Regions from separate parts of the Thalassolituus pacificus genome, predicted to be linked through region 3. Evidence: predicted binding sites of a transcription regulator. Region 3 holds the regulator's gene; each other region holds the start of a gene.
What was found. The regulator sigma-54, encoded in region 3, starts transcription at its own class of promoters, with help from an activator protein. The targets are predictions, from matches to a motif close to TGGCACNNNNNTTGCTNT.
Positions count from the first base shown of each region.

Region 1: NYR02_RS19465 (pilin) is a predicted target of sigma-54. The motif match lies at 1,495-1,512, and genes of this name have one in related genera.
Region 2: NYR02_RS01820 (amine dehydrogenase large subunit) is a predicted target of sigma-54. The motif match lies at 2,610-2,627, and genes of this name have one in related genera.

Region 1 is NZ_JAOANI010000028.1:365,359-370,169, forward strand. It holds gene pilB (type IV-A pilus assembly ATPase PilB) at 1-780, opposite strand, end outside; gene NYR02_RS19465 (pilin) at 920-1,414, opposite strand; gene nadC (carboxylating nicotinate-nucleotide diphosphorylase) at 1,674-2,534, opposite strand; gene NYR02_RS16375 (alanine/glycine:cation symporter family protein) at 2,509-3,891, opposite strand; gene ampD (1,6-anhydro-N-acetylmuramyl-L-alanine amidase AmpD) at 4,035-4,592, shown strand; gene ampE (regulatory signaling modulator protein AmpE) at 4,602-4,811, shown strand, end outside.
Region 2 is NZ_JAOANI010000005.1:79,547-84,357, reverse strand. It holds gene tatC (twin-arginine translocase subunit TatC) at 1-515, opposite strand, end outside; gene tatB (Sec-independent protein translocase protein TatB) at 512-907, opposite strand; gene tatA (Sec-independent protein translocase subunit TatA) at 907-1,167, opposite strand; gene NYR02_RS01835 (histidine triad nucleotide-binding protein) at 1,203-1,535, opposite strand; gene NYR02_RS01830 (phosphoribosyl-ATP diphosphatase) at 1,569-1,901, opposite strand; gene hisI (phosphoribosyl-AMP cyclohydrolase) at 1,928-2,308, opposite strand; gene NYR02_RS01820 (amine dehydrogenase large subunit) at 2,661-3,860, shown strand; gene NYR02_RS01815 (MauE/DoxX family redox-associated membrane protein) at 3,853-4,398, shown strand; gene mauD (methylamine dehydrogenase accessory protein MauD) at 4,408-4,811, shown strand, end outside.
Region 3 is NZ_JAOANI010000028.1:47,147-51,957, forward strand. It holds gene rapZ (RNase adapter RapZ) at 1-314, opposite strand, end outside; gene ptsN (PTS IIA-like nitrogen regulatory protein PtsN) at 369-827, opposite strand; gene hpf (ribosome hibernation-promoting factor, HPF/YfiA family) at 831-1,133, opposite strand; gene NYR02_RS14845 (RNA polymerase factor sigma-54) at 1,165-2,664, opposite strand; gene lptB (LPS export ABC transporter ATP-binding protein) at 2,793-3,518, opposite strand; gene lptA (lipopolysaccharide transport periplasmic protein LptA) at 3,515-4,144, opposite strand; gene lptC (LPS export ABC transporter periplasmic protein LptC) at 4,131-4,694, opposite strand; gene NYR02_RS14865 (KpsF/GutQ family sugar-phosphate isomerase) at 4,694-4,811, opposite strand, start outside.

The DNA of each region.
Region 1 (4,811 bases), 320 kb from region 3:
CATCTTGATGCGCCCATCCTGCGGGACACGCCGTTCAGAAATATCCATCTGCGACATCACCTTTAAACGAGCAGCGATCTTACCGGCAAGGTTGACCGGCGGGCTGGCGACTTCATGCAACATGCCATCGGTACGGTAACGTACCCGGTAGCGCTTCTCATAGGGCTCAAAGTGAATATCAGATGCGCCACCTTTAATGGCATCGAGCAACATTTTGTTTACGAAACGTACAATAGGAGCATCGTCACCGGAAGAATCTTTCTCGGCTTCCTGAGCTTTTTCACGTGCATCCGGGTCTTCAAGGTCAACATCATCCAGCTCGCTGTCCAGTTCACCAAAACTGTTATCGTTGGCGGCCAGAAACTTATCAACGGCCTGCCCCAGCTTGTCTTCTTCTACCAGTACCGCTTCTACCGTCATACCGGTATTAAATTTGATTTCATCAATGGCCATCATGGCCGAGGGGTCACTCTGGGCAATAAACAGGCGCGTACCGCGCTGAAATAAAGGTAATACGCGGTGTTTTTCAATCAGATCCTTGCTGACCAGTTCTCTTGGGATTAATTCCAGATCAAAGGCAGCTAAATCAAGGACAGGCAAGCCAAATTCTTCTGACGCCAATAAGGCAATTGCGCGCGATTTAATGTAACCGGAGGCGACAGCAGCGGCGACAAAGCCAATTTTGTCTTGTTTGGCCTTGTTGACGATTTCCTGAGCCTGTTGGCTGTTGACGAGATTTTGTTCGACGATACGGCGTGGCAAGCCGGTTAGAACGGCCATAGAGACTTCCCCAAAGGCATTATGCTTTTTGCACCAGAACATACCAGAGGGTAGAAGAATCTACTAGTTCTGTTTGTTTACGCTAAAAACAAAAAAGCACCCCACTAGAGGGTGCTCTTAATTACTGCCGATTGGTTAATTAGCCAATTTTAGGCAGGAATTTCGCAGGAACTGTACTATTAGTTGCATCTACAGCAAAACGAACAGCGCCATTAGTATTCACGGTAACATCAATTACCAGTGTTTTACCCTGCATTTCAGGCTCAGAAGTCGGACCGGCACCTGTGCATGCAGTATCTGCAGTTTCGCCAGCACCATAAGTTGTCGCAGTGATAACCCCAGCAGTAGCTGATGAGTATGTGTAGGCAACATTTTTAACGTGGCCTAAGCAGTTAGCTACTTCACCGGTTGACCATTGAACAAGTTCAGTTGCACTGGTTGGCAGCTTTTGTTCGATAGCCGCATATTCGGCCAGAGCGAGCTGGAGAGGACGAACAGCACCAACCAGTTCAGGACCAGTTTGTGCACGGGTTGTATAGGTTTTGTATTGTGGGATGGCAACAGAAGCCAGAATGCCAATGATCGCAATAACGATCATCAATTCAATCAGGGTAAAACCTTTTTGAGCTTTCATAGAAAATTCTCCACTCTCGATTGAGATTTTAGTTATGGGCAATTCAAAGCGGGCTTTGAATTGCTGTGTCACATCAGGACAGTGCGAAGAGTGTGCCAAGCTTAGTTGGCCGCTGCAAGCCCTGATTCCGGGCTTTTATCACGTTTTTTGATCCATGTCCGGCGATAACCTGAACGCTGATTAATCAGATTGTCAGAGAGTGACAAATATTGTCACTCTCTGCATGTCAAAACAGAGTGTTGGCCTCTAAAGACCCTCTTCACACCAACCGCATCGACAGGTCAATCGCTTTGCAGTCTTTGGTCAGGGCACCGATGGAAATGTAATCCACACCGGTTTCGGCGTAGGCACGCAGGCTGGTATCGGTAATGCCGCCGGAGGCTTCCAGTTTTATCACTCCATTGGTACGGCCCTGACTTTTCTGTCTGGCATGGACAACGGCAACGCGCATTTGTTCAGGATTAAAGTTGTCGAGCATGATGATGTCGGCACCGGCGTCGATGGCTTCATCCAGTTGCTGCATGGTTTCCACTTCTACCTCAATCGGTTTGCCGGGGGCAATGTCGTGCGCCTGGCTGACTGCTGCGCGAATGCCACCGGCGGCCATGATGTGATTTTCCTTAATAAGGAAGGCATCGTACAGGCCAATGCGGTGGTTAAAGCAGCCACCGACGCTGACTGCGTACTTCTGTGCGATACGCAGACCAGGAATGGTTTTGCGGGTATCGAGCAACTTAACACCGGTACCGGTCACTTTGTCGGCATAGAAACGGCACAGGGTGGCTGTGCCGGACAGACTTTGCAGGAAGTTCAGGGCGCAGCGCTCGCCGGTCAGCAGCGAGCGGGCACTTCCCTGCAGTTCAAACAGCGTCTGGTTGGGCCGTACCCACTGGCCTTCAGATACACGCCAGATCACGCTGACAGCCGGATCAAGCTGGCGGAATACTTCATCTACCCAGGCGCGTCCGGCGATAATGGCGCGCTCACGGGAAATGATGCGCGCTTTGGCTTGCTGAGTGGCCGGGATCAGACGGGCGGTAATATCGCCGCTGCCCACATCTTCTTCCAGCGCACGGGCAACGATGGTGGCGATATCATTTTGATGCAGGCTCAGATCCATGGTTTAAGAAACTCTTTGTCAGCTTGAAGACGACCGGGCTCAGCAGTAACAGGGCAACCAGGTTGGGCAGCGCCATCATTGCGTTGAGGGTATCGGCAATCAGCCAGGCGACGTCGAGTTCACGCGTTGCACCGATCGGAATGGCCAAAACCCAGATGATCCGGAAAATGGGCACGGATTTTACACCGAACAGATACTCTGTGCATTTCTCTCCATAAAAAGACCAGCCGATAATGGTGGTGAAGGCAAAAATCGCCAGCCCCAGAGTCACGATATAGTTGCCGATGCCGGGTAAACCGAGGGCAAACGCCGCAGAAGTAAGGTTGGCACCACTTAAACCTTTACCGGCAACACACTCGGCAATTTCCGGCGGACACAGCTGCCAGGCGCCGGAAGCGACAATCACCAGACCGGTTATTGTGCAGATAATAATGGTGTCGATAAAAGTACCGAGCATGGCGATGCTGCCCTGACGTACCGGGCTGTCGGTTTGTGCGGCGGCATGAGCAATGGGCGCGCTGCCGAGGCCTGCTTCGTTAGAAAATACACCACGCGCTACACCAAAACGGATGGCAGCCCATACGGCAGCACCGGCAAAACCTCCCATGGCGGCGGTCGGGTTAAAGGCGTGGTGGAGGATCAGTTCGACGGCTTGCGGTACGCGGTCGGCGAAAACAACCAGCAATATCAGGCCGCCGAGAATGTAGGCAATCGCCATAAAAGGAACGAGCTTACCGGCCACTTCAGAAATACGGCGGATACCGCCCAGCAGGACCAGACCAACCAAAACGGCAATGGCTACGCCGGTCACCCACTCAGGAATACCAAAGCCACCATGCAGGGCGTCGGCTACGGAATTTGCCTGGACGCCATTACCAATACCGAAGCCCGCTAACATGCCGAAGAAAGCAAACAGCAGAGCCATCCAGCGGAATTTCGGGCCAAGGCCATTACGGATGTAGTACATCGGGCCGCCAACATACTGGCCTTTCTCATTGCGTTCGCGGTAATGAACGGCAAGCACGGCTTCGGCGTATTTGGTGGCCATACCGAGTAAGGCAATTAACCACATCCAGAACAGCGCACCTGGCCCGCCGGAAGCGATGGCGGTGGCGACCCCGGCAATGTTACCGGTACCAATGGTCGCCGAAAGCGACGTCATCAGTGCGTTAAAACCAGAGATTTCGCCCTGACCTTTACCTTCGCGGTTTACCCATAAATAGACGAAGCCGCGTTTAATGTTACGGATTGGATAAGCTTTCAGACCCAGGGTCAGATACAGGCCGGTGATGCTGATAAGAAGCAGCATCGGTGCTCCCCAGGCCCAGCCATTGATCGTCTTAATGAACTCCAGCATCCGCTTCTCTCTTTATGTCATGTTGTGTCAGCGGTCACTATAAAGGTTGTCGTCGGGGCTGCCAAACTGACGGCACCGTTAAAAACCGCTAAGGTGTCGACTTTGTTCAATGGTGTAGAAGCGCACAGAGGAAGGACACGAGCATGAAAGTGAGTGAAGGGCGTCTGGATATTGCCTGTTGGTGTCCTTCGCCTAACTTTGGCCCCCGCCCGCCCGGGCCTGATGGTGATATCACGCTGCTGGTTATTCACAATATCAGCCTGCCGCCAGGTCAGTTTGGTGGTGGTTATGTGCAGCAATTTTTTCAAAATAAACTCCCGGCTGATGCCCACCCATACTTTGCAGAAATCGCTGCCTTGCGGGTCTCCAGCCATCTGCTGATTGAACGCGACGGAGCCGTGACTCAGTTTGTGAATTTTAATGATCGGGCCTGGCATGCGGGACGCTCGGTTTATGAAGGCAGGGCAGACTGCAACGACTATTCTGTAGGTATTGAATTGGAAGGTACGGATACCGATGCTTACTGTGCGGTGCAGTATGAGGTTCTGGTCGATATTGTGCGTGCGTTGCAGGCAGAATATCCGGCCATTGGTCGCCGTATTACCGGGCACGAGCACATTGCGCCAGGCCGGAAAACCGATCCGGGTCCGGCTTTTGACTGGCAATATTTATTCCGCACCTTGGCTTTGTCTGACAATTGAGAGGCTGTTATGAAATTTCTGATCGTTTTTATTGCGCTGGTACTGCAATCGCAATTGCCGTTACCCCAGCGCAGTACCAGTAGCAGAACCTTTGCTCACTGGCTCAGCTTTTGGCTGCCTCGGGGATTTTTTCAGCGTTTTCCCCGGCATATCAAATATGCGTTGGTTGTGGTTATTCCGGCCATGCTGTTAGCGGCTGGTTTCTGGTATATCGAACAT
Region 2 (4,811 bases), on a different contig from region 3:
ATCGGAATTTCAAAGGCGATGCCAAAGGCAAAAAAGATTTTAAGAATAAAATCGAGAATATTGCTGATGTCCGGCATAAAGGAAATGCCTTCCGGCCCGGCGGCGGTAAAGAAGCCGAATGCCAGTGGCAGCACGACAAAGTAAGCGAAGGCGATGCCGGTATAAAACAGGACAACGCTGGATACCAGTAACGGAATACCGAATTTCTTTTCGTGCTGATACAAACCGGGAGATATAAAACTCCATACCTGATGCAGCAGAAAAGGCACTGCCAGCAGTACCGCCAGAACCAGTGTCAGTTTAAACGGCACCAGAAAAGGCGAGGCTACGCCAGTGGCAATCATATTGCCGGTGTTGGGTAATAACACCGACAATGGCTTTACCAGAATCAGGTACAGGTCGTTGGCAAAGTAGAACATGCCAAGAAACAGCACCAATACCACCAGTACCGATTTCAGCAAACGGTTTCGCAGTTCGATCAGGTGGGCAATCAGGGGTTGTTCATGATCGGTCATGATGACGCATCGGTATTATCAGGTTTTGAATTGGCCGCAGGCTGCTGCGGGCCAGATTGTTGTGGCGCTGGCTGTGGACCTGGCTGTTGAGGACCAGCGACAGCTGCCGGTTTATTGTCCGGCTGCGTTTCTGCTTCAGGCTTGGGCTGAATGCTGTTAGCTGATGGCGAATCGTCATCGAGAAACGTTGCATAAGGATCTTTCAGCTTTTCGCGTAATTCTTCCGTACGCACCTGGCGCTCAAAATCGTCCTGGATATTGCTCATGGTACGGCGCATGCGGCCAAGAAACAGACCTACTGTGCGGGCTGCTTTGGGCAGACGTTCCGGGCCGAGCACCAGCAGGCCCAGAATGGCAACCACCATTAATTCCAGAAAACCGATATCGAACATCAGATTTTATCTTGGTCTTTGTTGGTGCTTTTGAATTCGGCGTCTTTCTGTTCGCCTTCTTTATGTTCCAGCGTTTTTGCCGGTTCTTTATTCTCGTCTTCGTCGGCTTTTGCACTACCGTCTTCGTTTACGGCTTTTTTGAAGCTTTTAATGGCACCACCCAGATCACCGCCCAGATTGCGCAGTTTTTTGGTTCCGAAAATCATAATGACGATGGCCAGAACGATTAATAATTGCCAGATACTGATTCCGCCGAGCATAGGAAAATCCTCTTATTCTTAATTTAAAAATTACATCAGAAACCGGGCAGCTGATCGCCGCCCAGTATATGAAAGTGCATATGGAAAACTTCCTGCCCACCTTCTTTACCAGTATTGGTAATGGTGCGGAAGCCAGTCAGGTTTTGTGTGCGGGCAATGGCCGGCAGGCTGAGCATTAAATGGCTCATCAGGCTGGCATCAGCGTCGCTCAGATCATTGAGGTTAACGATATGGCGCTTGGGTATGACCAGCAGATGAGTATCGGCCTTGGGCGCGATATCGTGAAACGCCAGCAGGTGCTCATCTTCATAAACGACATTGGCCGGAATCTTTCCGGCGACAATCTGGCAAAACAAACAGTCCGGCATACTCAATCTCTCAGTTCTCTGGTTGGTACCGGTTTACTTGGGCGTACGTGACGCCTTTTCTTCCAGTCCGGACATATTAAAGCGTCGTGCCAGTTCATTAACCACGGCTTCCGGGCGCTCGCCCAGTTTGGCCAGTGCCACCAGAGTGTGAAACCACAGGTCGGCGGTTTCGTAGATAACATCGCTGTTATCGCCACTGGTCTCGGCATCTTTGGCGGCCAGAATGGTTTCGGTGGCTTCTTCGCCGACCTTCTCCAGAATCTTGTTCAGACCCTTGTGATACAGGCTGGCCACGTAGGATGAATCGGCGGCTGCGCTCTTACGTTCTTCAAGGATATCGCCGAGGGCGGAAAGTATATCGCTCATAGCTGTTTCAGTTTCATTAAGTGGCATCAATAAATATCTTTCGGGTCTTTTAACACCGGATCAACGCTGACCCATTCACCGTCCTGATAGACCCGGTAGAAGCAGCTTTCGCGGCCGGTATGACAGGCGATACCGCCAATCTGTTCCACCTGCAGGGTGATGACATCGGCGTCACAGTCGAGGCGCACTTCGTGCAGCTGCTGCACATGGCCGGACGATTCGCCTTTACGCCACAGTTGTTGGCGCGAGCGGGAATAGTAGATGGCGCGGTTTTCCTGCACCGTCAGCGTCAGTGCTTCCCGGTTCATCCAGGCCATCATCAGGATACGGCCGGTCTTATAATCCTGCGCAATCGCCGGTACCAGACCATCGGCGTCCCACTTTACGGCATCAAGCCAGTTACTCATAACATCCCCCGCGTTCAGAGGTCGCAGGATACCCCATGGCCGGGGTTTCGGGTAGGGCTTCGCCGTCAGCTGCAGGGAGGCAACAGAGGCTCTTGCGGCTACCGACCTGGGCAGGAATCCGCGTAGTGAGACAAATGCACCATAACAACGCTGCATGAAGAATGGGCAGCCTCTTTCTGGTGCTGATCACTTTATCGTTAACCAGTGCCGATAACAGGCGGTAACAATTCTGACTGAATTGTCAGCATTTGCCTCTTGAAGTATGCATTTTGGGTTATGTTTCACCGTTGAACTCAGGCATTGGCATGACCGCTGCTCTGGCATTGCAGACTCACAACGAGAGCTGCAAACCATGACGTTAACCAAGCAAAGAAGTAAAACCAGAAACCTGTCCCACCGCGTATTTACGCCGGCACCGCTGGCGGCCTGTATCGCAACCCTGCTGTTGTCGGCGGTGATGCCGGCGGCACAGGCGGAACCCTTTAAGCCGGAAGTCTTCAGCGTTGAGAAAACCATTCAGCCCGGGCCGAATGTGTTTATGAACGAAGCCGCCTGGGGTGGCGCCAGCCAGATTCACGTCTTCGCTCAGGATGACCTGCACTATAAAGGCTCGATGCCGGCGGGTATTACTTCGCAGATGAAAGTCTCGAAAGACGGCAAAACCGTTTACGTACTGTCCGACTTTGCCAAGCGCATTACCTATGGCCCGGTAGAAAGTGTGGTGCAGGTGTACGACGTAGACACCCTGAGCCGCAAGAAAGAAATCATCGTGCCTAATAAAGCGGTGAAATCCATTGGCATGACTCAGCTGCTGGAATTAAGCGCCGATGAAAAACTGCTGTATGTGCAGAATGCCACACCGGCCACCTCGGTTTCAGTAATCGATATTGCTGCCGGTGAAGTCATTGCCGAAGTGCCAACACCGGGTTGTTACGGCGTTTATCCGGCACTGAAAGGCACCAGTTTCAGCACGCCCTGCGGTACTGGCCAGCTGAAAACTTTCACCGTAAAAGGAAAAGAATACAGTGTTGAAGCATCGGGCAAATTATTCGATGTGGATGCCGACCCGATTTATATCCACACCCAGCGCCGCAAAAACGGTGAGCTGATTCTGACCACCTTCGGCGGTGCGGTGTACCTCGCTGATGACAGTGGCAAAAGCGTAAAAATCAAAGAAAAGCTGCAGCTTAATGCCGGCATTGAAGGTGATTGGGTGCCCGGTGGTTATGCCATTACCGCTTATAACGAAGCCAACGACATGATCTTTGTGCTCATGCACCCGGATGCCTACGACGGCAGCCATAAAGACGCATCGGCAGAAATCTGGGGTTACAGCCTGAAGAAGAAAAAACTGATCAGCCGCAGTCCGGCCGAGCATTTGGTTGCGCTGACCGTCACCAGCAGCAAGCAGCCGGTGATTTTCGGCTCCAATGAAGAAGATGAAACCATTGATCAGTATGTGCTGAGCAAAGATGGCGACTTTATGTTTGAGAAGGCGGCGGCCGACGAAAAAGCCGGTTGGACCACCTCGCTGGCGGTGGCTCATGACTGAGTTGCTGCCACTGGCGAGCCTCACGCTGCTGGTGTTTACCCTGCTGGTATTCCTGCGCGCGGCACTGCACAAAGCACTGGATTTTCTCGAATTTCAGGGCTTTGTCGCCGACTACGAGTTGCTGCCGGAAGCTTTGGTTAAGCCCGCCGCTGCTGCCTTGCTGGCCCTCGAAGGTGCGCTGGTGCTGATGCTGTTATTCAGCGCCAGCCGTGCTGCCGGACTGGTGCTGGCGGCGCTGTTGCTCGGGGGATATGCCATCGCGATGGGCATCAATATCCGTCGCGGTCATACCCGCATCGAATGTGGCTGTGGCGGTACTCCGCAACTGCTGAGCAAAACCCTGTTGCTGCGTAATGCGCTGCTGATGGTCTTCGCTCTGCTGCCATTGCTCGGTTTGCCGGAAGCACTGCAAAGCGCCGAAATCGTGGTGGCCATCGCTGCTGCTGTCTTTATGTGGCTCGCCTTCCTGTTGTTTGAGCAGGTGAACGCCAACCTGCTGGCCATCCGTGAAATGGCCAACTCACTGAAACGAATTTAAGAGGTCGTTATGACTGCTTTGTATTTTGCTGTCGCATTTTTATTTGTTGCTGTAATGGCGCTGGCCCTCGCATTTTTTGTGCTGGCCCGCCAGATCGGCGTGTTGTTTGAACGTATCGCGCCGATGGGTGCGCTGATGAATGATTCCGGGCCGAAAGTTGGTGATTTAACCCCGGCCTTTACCCTTAACAGCCTGACCGGTGGTGCCGTGCACATTGGCCGCGATAAAGAAAAAGCCATGCTGGTGTTTTTCCTGTCGCCGACCTGTCCGGTATGTAAAAAACTGCTGCCGATTCTGCGCTCGGTAAAAACCAGTGAAAAAGACTGGCTGGATGTGGTGCTGGCTTCCGATGGCGAAGAAGAAAAACACCAGCGCTTTATTCAGCACGTCGGCCTGCAGGATTTTCCATACGT
Region 3 (4,811 bases):
TTACGCCGGGTGGAGCTGAAGCGCTGCAACAGCACTTCTTCGCTGGCGTCGAGATACACCACGTCGAGCTGATATTCTGCACTGGGTAACTGATGCAGAACGTCATGGATGTTATCGAATGCGTGGGGCAGGTTGCGGGCGTCAACGCTGACCGCAACCTTGGCCAGCTTTTCTTCGATTTCGGTCTGACGGGCCAGTGCCGGCAGCAATGCAACCGGCAGGTTATCGATGCAATAGAAGCCAAGGTCTTCCAGCACGTGCAAGGCACTGGATTTACCAGAGCCTGAGCGGCCGCTGATGACGACTAAACGCATGCCTTGCTCCTCTGTTGTTGCGTTTGCCTGAGCTTGATCAGACCCGCCTTATGTTCAGTATTCGCTTAATGCCCGCTGATAAAATTGCTGTGCATCCGGCGCTTTACGCAGGGCTTCGCGGTAGGCTGGCTCGCTGAAATTCCGCGCCAGCATCGCTAATACCTGCAGATGTTGTTCGGTGGCTTCTTCCGGTACCAGCAGGGCGAAGACCAGATCGACCGGCTGGCGGTCGATGGCATCGTAATCCACAGGTTCCATCAGTCGCAGCAGTACGCCCATCGCCTGGTCACATTGTTTCAGGCGGCAGTGGGGAATGGCGATGCCTTCGCCAATCCCGGTACTGCCCAGGCGTTCACGGCTGAGTAATCGCTCGTAAATATCGTCGGCGGAACTATCGCTGAGTTGCTCAGCGATAAAACCTGCCAGGTACTCCAGCAACTTCTTTTTACTGGAAACCGGGGCATCAATCAGAGTGCGTTCCGGTGTGAGGATATCCTCGATGCGAATGTCCATTAATCAGCCTTGTCCGTGTTGCCGCGCCACCAGTTTTTCTTTGTGTTTCAGTACCTGACGGTCGAGTTTGTCGGTCATCTGATCAATAGCGGCGTACATATCGTCGTTTTCGGCGCTGGCATGCAGATCGGCACCACTGACGTGGATGGTGGCTTCGGCAATCATGCGCTCTTTGATCACGGTCAGGGTGACCTGGCCGTTGGTAATGTTGTCAAAGTGGCGTCCCAGCTTGGACATTTTTTCGTCTACGTAAGTTTGCAGAGATTCGGTAACGTCAACGTGGTGACCGCTGATATTAATCTTCATGTCCAACTCCTTGTTGCTGGCTTGTTGTTTTTCAAATCAATTGTTTACGTTCATTCGATGGCGGAATCATCATGGCTTCACGGTATTTGGCCACCGTACGCCGCGCCACCTGAATGCCTTTATCCCCCAGTACCGCCGCGATTTTGTTGTCGCTCAGCGGTTTGCGGGTGTTTTCTTCGGCAATCAGTTTTTTAATCATGGCACGGATTGCGGTGGAGGAACATTCGCCGCCGCCATCGGTGCTGACATGGCTGGAGAAAAAGTACTTCAGTTCGAAGATTCCGCGTGGTGTATGCATGTATTTCTGCGTCGTCACACGGGAAATAGTGGATTCGTGCATGCCAACGGCTTCGGCAATATCATGCAGAACCAGTGGCTTCATGGCCTCTTCGCCCTGTTCGAAAAACTCAATCTGATATTCAACGATTTTGGTGGCCACTTTCAGCAGGGTTTCATTACGGCTTTGCAGGCTTTTGATAAACCAGCGGGCTTCCTGCAGGTGATCACGCAAGAAGGCGTTGTCGGTGCTGTTATCAGAACGGCGCACCAGTGAGGCGTAATCGGCATTAACGCGCAGTTTTGGCGCAATATCGGGGTTCAGCTCAACCCGCCATTCGTCGCGGATATTGCGCACCAGAACATCCGGTACCACGTATTCGGCCTGTTCGGCGCTGATGCCGGAGCCCGGCTTAGGGTTCAGTTCTTTGATCAGACGCAGGACGGCTTTGAGGTCATCTTCACGCAACTTGGTTTTGCGCATCAGCGTTGGGTAATCTTTGCTGCCGAGCAGCTCGATATAATCGCGGATCACCATTTTGGCTTCGCTCAGCCACGGGGTTTCGGCTGGCAGCTGCTGTAATTGCAGCATCAGGCATTCACGCAGGTCGCGGGCAAAAGCACCGGCCGGATCAAATTGTTGCAGACGATGCAGTACGGCCATCACTTCGTCTTCTTCGACGTCCAGTGCGGGGTCCATGCTTTCCAGAATGTCTTCGACAGTGGTGTGCAGGTAGCCGTCGTCATCGACGCCGTCGATCAGCATCAGGGCGATTTCACGGTCGGTGTCGGACATGGGGGTCAGGTTCAGTTGCCACAGCAGATGATCCTGCAGATCTTCGGTGCTGGCGTGACGCGAGTCGTAATCGAAATCGTCGTCGATGGCGTTACTGCTGCTGCCGGAGGCAACGCTGGCGGTGGTCTGGTAGGTATCTTCCCACTGACTGTCGACGGGCAGGTCGTCAGGTAATTGCTCTTGCGACCACTGTTCGTCCAGCTCCGGCGTGTCGTTGTGGCTGTCATCCTGACTGCTGACTTCGTTGCTGGTGGTGGTGTCGTGATCGCTGTTGCGTGACAGGTCGGGCAGATCATCGTGCTCGTGCTCTTCCACTTCGAGCATCGGGTTGGAATCGAGGGCTTCCTGAATCTCCTGCTGCAGATCAAGGGTGGACAGCTGAAGCAGGCGGATGGCTTGTTGCAACTGAGGGGTCATGGTCAGGTGCTGACCCATCTTTAACTGAAGAGACGCTTTCATAAAAGTTCAGTAATCACTCAGTATCGGCATAGTCTGTGCATTATACGCCAAGCGGTAAACCTTGGAATCTTTTGTGCATATTCCTTTGCGCTGAATCATCAGCAGCGTCCTGGCTGCCAGGGTCGCCATCACAGGCGGAAATCCTCGCCCAGATACACTTTACGTACCTGCTCGCTGGCGAGTACCTGCTCGGGGGTGCCTTCGGCAATAATGTGGCCGCCTCCGACAATATAGGCTTTCTCACAGATAGCCAGAGTTTCACGTACGTTGTGGTCGGTAATCAGTACGCCAATTCCCCGCGCTTTAAGCTGGCGGATGATGTCCATGATGTCAGCTACAGAAATTGGGTCAACCCCGGCGAAGGGCTCATCGAGCAGAATAAACGACGGCTCTGCGGCCAGTGCGCGGGCAATCTCTACGCGGCGGCGCTCACCACCAGACAGCGACATGCCCAGGCTGCTGCGGATGTGCTGAATATGAAACTCATTGAGCAGATCTTCCAGCTTTTCCAGACGCTGCGCGCGGTTGAGGTCTTTGCGCGTTTCCAGAATGGCGAGGATATTATCGGCGACACTCAATTTGCGGAAAATGGAGGCTTCCTGCGGCAGGTAGCCAATGCCCTTTTGCGCCCGGCCGTGCATCGGCAGATGGCTGATATCTTCGTCATCGATTTTGATACGGCCTTTGTCGGCCTGCACCAGATTCACAATCATATAAAAACAGGTGGTTTTACCGGCACCGTTAGGGCCGAGTAAACCGACAATCTGGCCGCTGTGCACCGACATAGAGACATCTTTAACGACTTCCCGGCCGTTATAGCTTTTTGCCAGGTTTTCGGCTTTCAGCGTTTTCATGGCTGTTCCTGCGCAGGAGTATCGTTAAATGTACTGTTGTCAGTGCCGTTATTGGCCGCGTTGCCGGTGGCCGGTGGCTGTGACTCTTGGGCAGGAGCCTGCGGCTGGATAACCACTTTGATGCGTTGCTTCTCGCCGTCGCCAGCAGGCTGACCGGTGGTATTCGTACCGCCACTGGCCGTGACCGTTTCTTTGGTCATGTCGTAGAGAATGTTCTCGCCGCTGAATTGGTTGCCATCCTGTTGCAGCTGGGCGTTACCCTGAACTTTGATTTCACGCTGCTGGGCAAAGTAATGAATGCGCGTGCCATGGGCTTTGGTCAGCGGTTTGCCGGCATTAACCTGTTGCTGATAGCGCGCCGGATTGTCTGTGCTGCCTTCGGCAACGGCTTCTTCCAGCGTGTCGTTGGTGCGGATAATCAGTAAGCGGTCTGATTCAATGCGCAGCGTGCCCTGAGTCAGAACAACATTGCCTTCGTAGATCACCACGCCCGCTTTGCGGTCAAGTTCGGCGCGTTCAGAAAGAATGGTCATCTCCTGTTGCCAGTCGTCGGGCAGGGCCTGCGCGACGGGCACACTGCACAGGAGAAACAAGCTGGCCAGAAGGCGGTGATTATTGCGGAACATAGCGGGTATCCACCTGTGATTTGAATTCCATGCGCTGGCGCGCGATATCCAGTGTCATACCGGTTGCGTTAATACGGGTTTGGGGGCTGGTAATGATTACCGGCTGGTCGGTTTCGGCCAGCTGCTGGCGGCTGTGATAGGTCAGTGTGCTGGTCTCAACCAGTATGTCGTCGCTGGGTTGGGTGGGGTTCAGCGGACGGATTTCTACCTGACCAACAAGACGCAGCGATTGTTCGTCATCCAGCATCGTTCCTTCGAGGGCATTCACCTGCCAGGTCTGGCCTTCATCATCGGCGGACATCAGCAGTGGCTCGGCAAATAAGGTACTTTTGGTTTGCGGATAATGCGTTGAGCGGGCGGCAACAAAGGTTTGTTGCAGCTTGCCACTGTTGTCGTACTGGCGGTTATACAGACCTTCACCATAGTAATCCGGCTCATGGTTCTGTTGTTCGCTCAGGGCAGGAGCCTGTTCCTGGGTGTAGCGATCGACTGCCAGCAGGGCCAGACCAAAAAACAGGGTCAGCAGCAGCAGCAGATAGCGCTTGCGCATCAGATAACGCCTGCGCGTAACAGATCATGCATATTGATTACGCCAACGGTTTGGTCGCCATCTTTAACCACCAGGGCGTTGATTTTGTTGTCTTCCATCAGCTTCAGCGCTTCGGCC